2 regions of the Bradyrhizobium sp. 170 genome follow, and region 1 is predicted to be linked to the other one. Evidence: riboswitches for the same ligand, from Rfam matches in the RefSeq annotation. Region 1 holds a riboswitch; the other holds the start of a gene.
What was found. Region 1 has a riboswitch for S-adenosylmethionine ahead of IVB05_RS02800 (O-succinylhomoserine sulfhydrylase). Riboswitches for the same ligand answer to the same signal wherever they lie in the genome.
Positions count from the first base shown of each region.

Region 2: linked by a shared signal. The riboswitch ahead of IVB05_RS39145 (homoserine O-acetyltransferase) and the one ahead of IVB05_RS02800 (O-succinylhomoserine sulfhydrylase) in region 1 are both predicted to bind S-adenosylmethionine.

Region 1 is NZ_CP064703.1:600,378-605,041, reverse strand. It holds gene IVB05_RS02810 (sorbosone dehydrogenase family protein) at 1-994, shown strand, start outside; gene IVB05_RS02805 (2'-deoxycytidine 5'-triphosphate deaminase) at 1,119-2,225, opposite strand; SAM riboswitch at 2,335-2,414, shown strand; gene IVB05_RS02800 (O-succinylhomoserine sulfhydrylase) at 2,487-3,680, shown strand; gene IVB05_RS02795 (SGNH/GDSL hydrolase family protein) at 3,800-4,664, opposite strand, start outside.
Region 2 is NZ_CP064703.1:8,309,044-8,313,707, reverse strand. It holds gene hisC (histidinol-phosphate transaminase) at 1-730, opposite strand, end outside; gene IVB05_RS39150 (chorismate mutase) at 771-1,619, opposite strand; SAM riboswitch at 1,796-1,875, shown strand; gene IVB05_RS39145 (homoserine O-acetyltransferase) at 1,959-3,164, shown strand; gene metW (methionine biosynthesis protein MetW) at 3,166-3,834, shown strand; gene IVB05_RS39135 (alpha/beta hydrolase) at 3,951-4,664, opposite strand, start outside.

The DNA of each region.
Region 1 (4,664 bases):
CTACGGGTTGGCGCAGAACCGGGCGGGTGCAGGAGTTCCGAGCGCCAATCGCATCACGCTGTTGCGTGACGCCGATGGCGATGGCGTTGCCGAGACGAGAAGCACCTTCATCAGCAACCTGAACTCGCCATTCGGTATGGCGCTGGTCGGCGAAGATTTCTACGTCGCCAATGCTGACGCGATCGTGAAATTTCCTTACTCGACCGGAGACACCAAAATCAGCGCACCCGGCGTCAAGCTGGCGGACTTGCCTGCGGGCCCGATCAATCACCATTGGACCAAGGATCTCGCCGCCAGCCCGGACGGCACGAAGCTGTATGCGACGGTCGGCTCCAACAGCAATATTGGCGAGAACGGCATCGACGCCGAGAAGGACCGCGCGGCGGTTCTGGAAGTCGACCGTGCCAGCGGCCAATGGCGCGTGTTCGCCTCGGGCCTGCGCAATCCGAACGGCCCGGCATGGAATCCGAAAACCGGCGAGCTCTGGGTCGTCGTCAACGAGCGCGACGAACTCGGCAATGATCTTGTGCCCGACTACATGACGTCGGTGAAGGATGGCGCGTTCTACGGCTGGCCATATAGCTATTTCGGAGACCGCGTCGACACGCGCGTCGAGCCGCGACGGCCCGACCTGGTGCAGAAGGCGATGGCCCCGGATTATGCGCTCGGCGCGCATACCGCCTCGCTCGGGCTGGCGTTCAACACCGGCAATCTGTTTCCGCAGGAAATGGCAGGTGGCGCGTTCATAGGCCAGCACGGCTCGTGGAATCGCAAACCGCGCGCTGGCTACAAGGTGATCTTCGTTCCCTTCAAGGACGGCAAGCCCTCGGGCGCGCCGCAGGACGTGCTGACCGGTTTCCTCAACGACAAGGGCGAGGCGCAGGGCCGCCCCGTCGGCGTGCGGCTCGACAAACAGGGCGCGCTCTTGGTCGCCGACGACGTCGGCAACACGATCTGGCGCGTGACGCCGGCGGCGAAATCGGCATCGCGGTGACTGGCAACTACCGTCATTGCCTGCGACAAACGCGAAGCGTTTGCGCAAGAGCGTAGCGACGAAGCAATCCATCTCTCGGCAAGCGGAGATATGGATTGCTTCGCTTCGCTCGCAATTGTCGACGCTAGACCCGGAAATGCTTGGAGAGCTTCAACCCCTGCGCCTGGTAGTTCGAGCCGATGCGCTGGCCGTACATGGCGTCGGGGCGCGACAGCATTTTCTCGTAGACCAGACGGCCGACGATCTGGCCGTGCTCGAGAATGAACGGCACCTCGCGCGAGCGCACTTCGAGCACCGCGCGCGCGCCCTGCCCGCCGGCGCCGGCATAGCCGAAGCCGGGATCGAAGAATCCCGCGTAATGCACCCGGAATTCGCCGACCAGCGGATCGAACGGCACCATTTCCGCGGCGTAATCCGGCGGCACCTGCACGGCTTCCTTCGATGCCAGGATATAGAACTCGCCGGGATCGAGGATCAGGCTGCCGTCCGGGCGGGCCGGGATCGGCTCCCAGAATTCGTCGACGGCATAGCCGCTGCGGCGGTCGATATCGACCACGCCGGTGTGGCGCTTGGCGCGGTAGCCGACGAAGCCTGATGTATTTTCGCCGGAGAGATCGACTGATAGCGCCACGCCATTGGCCAAATCTGCGTCGTCGATATCGACCAGCCGCTCCGCGCCATGCAGTGCGTCGAGTTCGTCGGCGTTGAGGATGGCGTCGCCGGTGCGGAAGCGCACTTGAGAGAGCCGAGAGCCCTCGCGCAGCAGCACCGGAAACGTCTTCGGGCTGATCTCGGCATAGAGCGGGCCGTGATAGCCGGCGCCGATCATGTCGAACCGTCGCGTGCCGTCGGCGATCACACGGGTGAAGACGTCGAGCCGCCCGGTCGAGCTCTTTGGATTGGCGGCCGCTACGATCGACGGCGGCAGCGCCAGGCTCTCCAGCAGCGGCACGATGTAGACGCAGTTGGTCTCCAGCACCGCGCCGTCGGAGAGGTCGATTTCGTGCAGCTTCAACTCGTCGATGCGCTCGGCGACAGTTGAGCCGGGACCGGGCAGAAAACTCGCGCGCACCCGGTAGGCGATATCGCCCAGCCGCAAGTCGAGGCTCGCCGGCTGGATCTGGCTTTCGACAAAGGGATATTCCGGCAGGATCAGGCCCGCATCCGCCATCGCCGCGATCATGCGGTCGGGCAGAATTCCGTTGGCGTCGGGCGGGAGCGTGAACGGCACGGCGCGATCCTCAATACGGCCCAAATGTCATCCAAACCTCTTAAATATGGGCTTTTAGGGGTTATCCGATGGCCGCCTTGACGGGAAGGGCGCGAGGTAATATCAGCATGACTTATCCCGTGGTGATTTGAGCCGGCCGGCTTGCAGCCACGTTAAATAAGTCGCTAAACAGGCCGGGGACACGTGTGATCCCGGCCTGTGGAAATTTTTCCAGGCCGGTTTTTTGTGACCATTTTCCAAGATGGTCACGGCGGAGGTCACATGTCTGAGACTCGTTCTACCAAGCGTTATCGCCCCGAAACCCGCCTTGTCCATGGCGGCACGCTGCGCTCGCAATTCGGCGAGACGTCGGAGGCGCTGTTCCTCACCCAGGGCTACGTCTACGACAGCGCGGAGCAGTGCGAGGCCCGGTTCAAGGGCCAGGAGCCCGGCTTCATCTATTCGCGCTATTCCAATCCGACGATTGATATGTTCGAGCGCCGCATGATCGAGCTCGAGGGCGCGGAAGCCGCGCGCTCGACCGCGACCGGCATGGCCGCGGTGACGACCGCGATCCTCGCGCCGCTCCGGGCCGGCGACCATGTCGTCGCCTCGAAAGCCCTGTTCGGCTCGTGCCTTTACGTGGTGCAGGATCTGTTGCCGCGCTACGGCATCGAGACGACGCTGGTCGACGGTCTTGATCTCGACCAGTGGCAGCGCGCATTGCGGCCGAACACCAAGTCCTTCTTCCTGGAGAGCCCGACCAATCCGACGCTCGACGTGCTCGACATCCCGGCGATTGCCGAGATCGCGCACAGTGGCGGCGCACGGTTGATCGTCGACAACGTCTTCGCCACGCCGATCTGGCAGAGCCCGCTTTCGCTTGGCGCCGACGTCGTGGTCTACTCCGCAACCAAGCATATCGACGGCCAGGGCCGCTGCCTGGGCGGCATCATCCTGTCGTCGGAAGCTTTCATCGCCGAGCACATCCATAACTTCATGCGCCAGACCGGGCCATCGCTCTCGCCGTTCAACGCCTGGGCCCTGCTCAAGGGCCTGGAGACGCTCGGCGTGCGCGTGCGCGCGCAGACCGAAACGGCGGGCAAGGTCGCCGACGTGCTCGCGTCGCATCCGAAGATCTCGCGGCTGATCTATCCCGGCCGCGCCGATCACCCGCAAGCCGAGCTGGTGAAGAAGCAGATGCGCGCCGGCTCGACGCTGGTCGGCTTCGAGGTCAAGGGCGGCAAGCCGGCCGCATTCCGCTGCCTCAACGCGATGCGGATCGCGCGCATCTCGAACAATCTCGGCGACGCCAAGAGCCTCGTCACGCATCCTGCGACGACGACGCATCAACGCCTGACGCCGGAGGCGCGCGCCGAACTCGGCATCAGCGAAGGCTTCATCCGCTTCTCCGCCGGGCTCGAGCATGCCGATGATCTGATCGAGGATTTTACGGCTGCGCTGGAGAAGGCGTGAGGTAGCTGCAAATGCGTAGGGTGGGCAAAGCGAAGCGTGCCCACCATCGTGCCGCGTGCATCCTGATAGAATGGTGGGCACGGCGCTGACGCGCCTTTGCCCACCCTACGAATCTCACCTCACATCGGCCTATACGCCCGCACGTCCGACGGCACGTTGACGCCGAGCTTGATCTGGCCGACCGACCTGATGATGTCGTCGCCGAGCAGTTGCGCGAAGCAGGCGTAGCCCCAGTCGCTCATGTGCAGGCCGTCAGCGATCACGAAGTTCTCGATCGGGATCGCCTGCTTTTCGTGCCAGTCCTTCATGACCGCGAAGCGCGGAAATAAGCCGACCTTGCGAAGCTCGGCGGTCTTGTTCAGCAGCGTCATCATCTTGCCGGCGCTTTCGGCGTGCTCGTTGACCCGCGGCGAATATTGCGGATCGATCAGCACGATGTCGGCGCCAACAGCCTGAATGCGCGCGATGCCTTCCTCGACGAGTTTTGCAGTCTCACCCGGATCTAGGTTGCGCAGCACGGCGTTGGTGCCGACTTGCCAGATCACCAGGTCCGGATGCATGTCGATGACGGAGGTCTGCAGCCGCTTCATCATTTCCGGCGCGTCCTCGCCGCCCTTGCCGGCATTGACGACGGAGATGTCGGCCGTCGGATATTGCCGGCGCAATTGCGCGGCGAGCCGGTTGGGATAGTTGAATTCCGGCGAGGTCGCGCCGAAGCCGGCGGTCGATGACGATCCGAACGCGACTATCACCACCGGCTGACCCGCGACGAGCTTGCTCGCGACGCGCGGCAGCGATCCCATCGATTTGGAAGCACCCTTTGGCGGCAAGCAAGGAACACGGCTGAAGATGTCGCCGGTCGATTTCGCGACCTCCTTCACCTTGTCGATCGCCTTGCCGGTGATGCCCTTCTGCGCGGCCGGATTGGCGGCAGCCGCCGGCGCGGCCTGCGGCGGCGCGCTTTCAGCGGAGGGCTTGTTTTCA
Region 2 (4,664 bases), 1.5 Mb from region 1:
TGACGGCGTCGATGATGTTGGCAGGGCCGAACATCCAGCCGATCCGCAGGGCCGCCAGCCCGTGGATCTTGGAGAAGGTGTGCGTCATCACGGTGTTTTCGGTGGTCGCCACCAGCTCAAGGCCGAGCTCGTAATCGTTGCGCGACACGTAGTCGGCATAGGCGGCGTCGAGTACCAGTAGCACATGCGGCGGCAGACCTGCGCGCAGCCGCTTGACCTCGTCGAACGGCACGTAGGTCCCGGTCGGGTTGTTCGGGTTGGCCAGCCACACCAGTTTTGTGCGCGGCGTCACGCGCGCGAGAATGGCGTCGACGTCGGCGGTGAAGTTGGTCTCGGGCGCAACGATGTTCTTCGCGCCGTTCGCCATGGTGGCGATCGGGTACACCAGAAAGCCGTGGGCGGTGGAGATCGCTTCATCGCCCTGGCTGAGATAGGTGTGCGCCAGCAAATTGAGGATTTCGTCCGAGCCGGCGCCGCAGATGATGCGGTTGGGATCGAGCCCGTAGGCGCGGCCGATCGCCTCGCGCAGCACCCGTGACGTGCCTTCCGGATAGTCCTCCAGATGCGCCGCCGCCTGCTTGTAGACTTCGATCGCCTTCGGCGACGGCCCGAACGGGGTCTCGTTGGCGGACAGCTTGAACACCTTGCGGCCCGGCTCCGGCACCGGCGTCTTGCCGGGCGTGTAGGGCGCAATATCGAGAATGCCGGGATTCGGCATGGGGCGGTTCATCTTCTGTCTCCGGATATTCAGGACGGCTTAGAACTTCGGCTTAGGATTTGGCTGCCCCGTTCGAGGGCACCGTATAGCGCGTTGCATGGGTGCCGACGAGGGCCGACGATCGCACCGAGGCGCCGGCCTGGATCAGGGCAGCCTTGATCTTCTCGAAGCCGGTGCCGGCATCCGACACCAGGAGCGCCGCGCCGTCGAAGGCGGTATCGGGCACGGCGACGATTTCGGCGAGCGGCGCCACGGCGCGCGCGATATCGGCGTTCCAGCCGGAGACGCGGACGCTCCACATCTGAACTTCCGTCACCATGGCGTCGTCGGCGACCCGCGAGATCAGGAACACCGGGAGTGCTGCCGGATGATCAGCGCGTTCGAGGAACGGCAGCCGGGCGATGATCTTCGGTGCGCCGCTGGCTTCCAGCGCGAGCCACCACGGCGTGCGGCTCGAGATGGCCGAGACCAGCGCCAGATCGCCCTTCGATTTCGCCACCGCCTCGACGGCGGCCTGCGCGCTGAAATGGCCCACATAAGGCACGACGAAGCCGAAGTGAAAGCGCGCCGAATCCCGCATCGCGGGCTCGCCGACCGAGACGTCCGCATGCACCGCGAACGGCGCCTGGACATAAGTGAACGTCGAGATGATGACGCGCCAGATGCTCTCGATGGTGTCGAGCGGCAGGATGCCGCGATGGCGCTGCACCAGTTGCCGCATCATGCTGGCCTCGCGCGCCGGGCGGAACGCGGAGCCGACTTCCTGGGTTTGCTTCACCTGGATCAGCCGGTCGATGATGTCGCCGCGCGCCATCAAGAGGCGATGGACCTGCTCGTCGATCGCGTCGATTTCCTTGCGCAGCTCCTGCAGCGAGGGCGGGGCGGGGGGTGCCTTGGACATCTGAGAAAACCTTGGTGCCGGAACAGCCCGATGCGCCCGGCAGACAGTCGCATTGATTAGGAAAGACGGGCGCTGAAAGCAAAGAGAAACGTCACGGGGGAGCCCTGCACGATCAGGTTAACCATGGCGCCTGGCCCCCGCCTGCCTTGACGAAATGCTTAGGCGGGACTAGCTTTGTTCCATTCCGTGGTCATTTGAGCCGGCCGGCTTGCAGCCACGTTAAACAACTCGCTAAACAGGCCGGGGACAGAGTTGATCCCGGCCGAACCTTTCGTTCAGGCCGGGTTTTTTATGGCCTGATTCTGTCTGTAGAGCCTCCGCGAGGAGGTCGGTGCCGATATGACCGACGTACCATCGATACCCAGTCCGGCGATCCATAGCGAGGATCGCGCGCAAGAGGCCGATCGTCCTGCTTCGCAGGTAGCGGAATTCGGCATGGACCAGCCCTTGCGGCTCGATTGCGGCGTCGACCTGGCGCCGTTTCAGATTGCCTATCAGACCTATGGCCAACTCAACGCCGATCGTTCCAATGCCATCCTGATCTGTCATGCGTTGACGCTCGACCAGCACGTCGCCAATGCGCATCCGCTGACCGGCAAGGCCGGCTGGTGGGAAATCATGGTCGGTCCCGGCCGTCCGCTCGATACCGACAAGTATTTCATCATCTGTTCGAACGTAATCGGCGGCTGCATGGGATCGACCGGTCCGGCCTCGACCAACCCAGCTACCGGCAAGGTGTGGGGACTGGATTTTCCGGTCGTTACGATCCCCGACATGGTCCGCGCACAGACCATGCTGCTCGACCGCCTCGGCATCGAGACGCTGTTCTGCGTCATCGGCGGATCGATGGGCGGCATGCAGGTGCTGCAATGGACTGCCGCCTATCCCGAGCGCGTGTTCTCGGCATTGCCGGTCGCGTGCTCGACGCGCCACTCGGCGCAGAACATCGCGTTCCACGAACTCGGCCGTCAGGCCGTGATGGCCGATCCCGATTGGCGCGGCGGACGTTATTTCGACCAGGGCACCCATCCGCATCGCGGCCTCGGCGTGGCGCGGATGGCGGGTCACATCACCTATCTCTCCGACGCCGCGCTGCATCGCAAGTTCGGGCGGCGGATGCAGGACCGCGACCTGCCGACATTCTCGTTCGATGCCGATTTCCAGGTCGAAAGCTATCTGCGTTATCAAGGCTCGTCCTTTGTCGAGCGCTTCGACGCCAACAGCTATCTCTATCTGACGCGGGCAATGGACTATTTCGACATCGCCGCCGACCGCAACGGCGTGCTGGCGCACGCGTTTCGCGGCATCAAGACGCGCTTCTGCGTAATCTCGTTTACTTCCGATTGGCTGTTCCCGACCTCGGAATCGCGCGCGCTGGTGCATGCGCTGAACGCGTCGAGCGCGCGGGTGTCGTTCGCCGAAATCGAAACCGATCGCGGCCACGACGCCTTCCTGCTCGACGTGCCGGAGTTCTTCGAAATTTCCCGCGCCTTCCTGCAATCCGCCGGCAAGGCGCGCGGCCTCGGCAATAATACGGGTGGTTGAGATGGCGCTTCAGGAACAGGCCTTGCCGCTCGGCGGCATAGCGCCCGATCGCACGGGCAAGTATCGCACCGATCACCTCCTGGTCGCCGACATGATCGGACGGGGCTCTAAGGTGCTCGACGTCGGCTGCGGCGACGGCGAGTTACTGCAACTCCTGGAGAGCCGCGGCATCGACGGCCGCGGCATCGAGCTGTCGCGCGAGGGCGTCAACCGCTGCGTCGCCGGGGGGCTCGCCGTGGTGCAGGGCGATGCCGACACCGACCTCGTCAATTATCCTGATGACGCCTTCGACTACGTGATCCTGTCGCAGACGCTGCAGGCGACGCGGCAGCCGAAGGTCGTGCTGGAGAACCTGCTGCGGATCGGCCGGCGCGCCATTGTCTCGTTTCCGAACTTCGGCTTCTGGAAGATGCGGCTACAGCTCCTTGTCGGCGGCCACATGCCGCGCACGGAGAATTTGCCGGCGACCTGGTACGACACGGCCAATATCCACTTCTGCACCATCAAGGATTTCGTCGAACTGTGCGACGCGATCAACGTCAAGATGGAGCGCGCGGTGGCGCTCGATCTCTACGGCCGCCCGGTGCCGCTGAACCTGCCCTGGTGGGTCTGGAACATGTTCGGCGAGCAGGGCGTGTTTTTGCTGAGCCGGGGCGGGGCGGGGAAGTAGCGCCACCGCCGTCATTCCGGGGCGATGCGAAGCATCGAGCCCGGAATCCATCGGGCCGCAGGTTACGTGGATGAATGGATTCCGGGCTCGCGACTTCGTCGCGCCCGGAATGACGGCTAGAGCATCGACCGCGCATCCCGCACCAGCCATCGCTCGGCCTCGACCAGCGCAATGAACCGCTCCACCATCTCATTGAACAGCGCCGGCTCCTCCAGATTGAGCACGTGGCCCGACTTCGGAAAGAACGAAAGCCCCGCCGCCGGCAGATGCTGCTTCAGGAACAGGCTCGGCCCGATGCAGTTGTCGTCCTCGTCGCCGCACAGGATCAGCGCCGGTGTCGGCACGCGCCGGATCGCATCGGTCATGGTGTAGATCGAGGGCCGCTGGCCCTGGAAGCTGCGCATCGTGTTGGCTGAACCCTTGGCATCGTGCCGCGCCAGCGCCGCGTAGAAATCAGCGTGCCCGCGCGGGTCCTTCAGCAGGAACGGAATCCGGCTCGGCGCCTCGCGCGTCACCTTGGCGACATCGACCGATCCGATCGCCTCATACTGCTCGGCATTGGCCCGGCATTGCGCGCGGAAGGCGTCGAGGTTTTCGAGCTCCGAGCCGGAGCCCACCGCGGCGAGCGTCATCGACAGCGCGCGCTCCGGCACATTGAGGCCGACCTGCAGCGACGAATAGGAGCCCATCGACAGGCCGACGAAATGCGCCTTCGCGATGCCGAGGTGATCGAGCACGGCGAGCGCGTCGGTGTAGAAATGCTCATAGGTGTAGACGGTGGCGTCAGGCGGCACGTCCGATGGCGTATAGCCGCGCGCCGAATAGGCGAT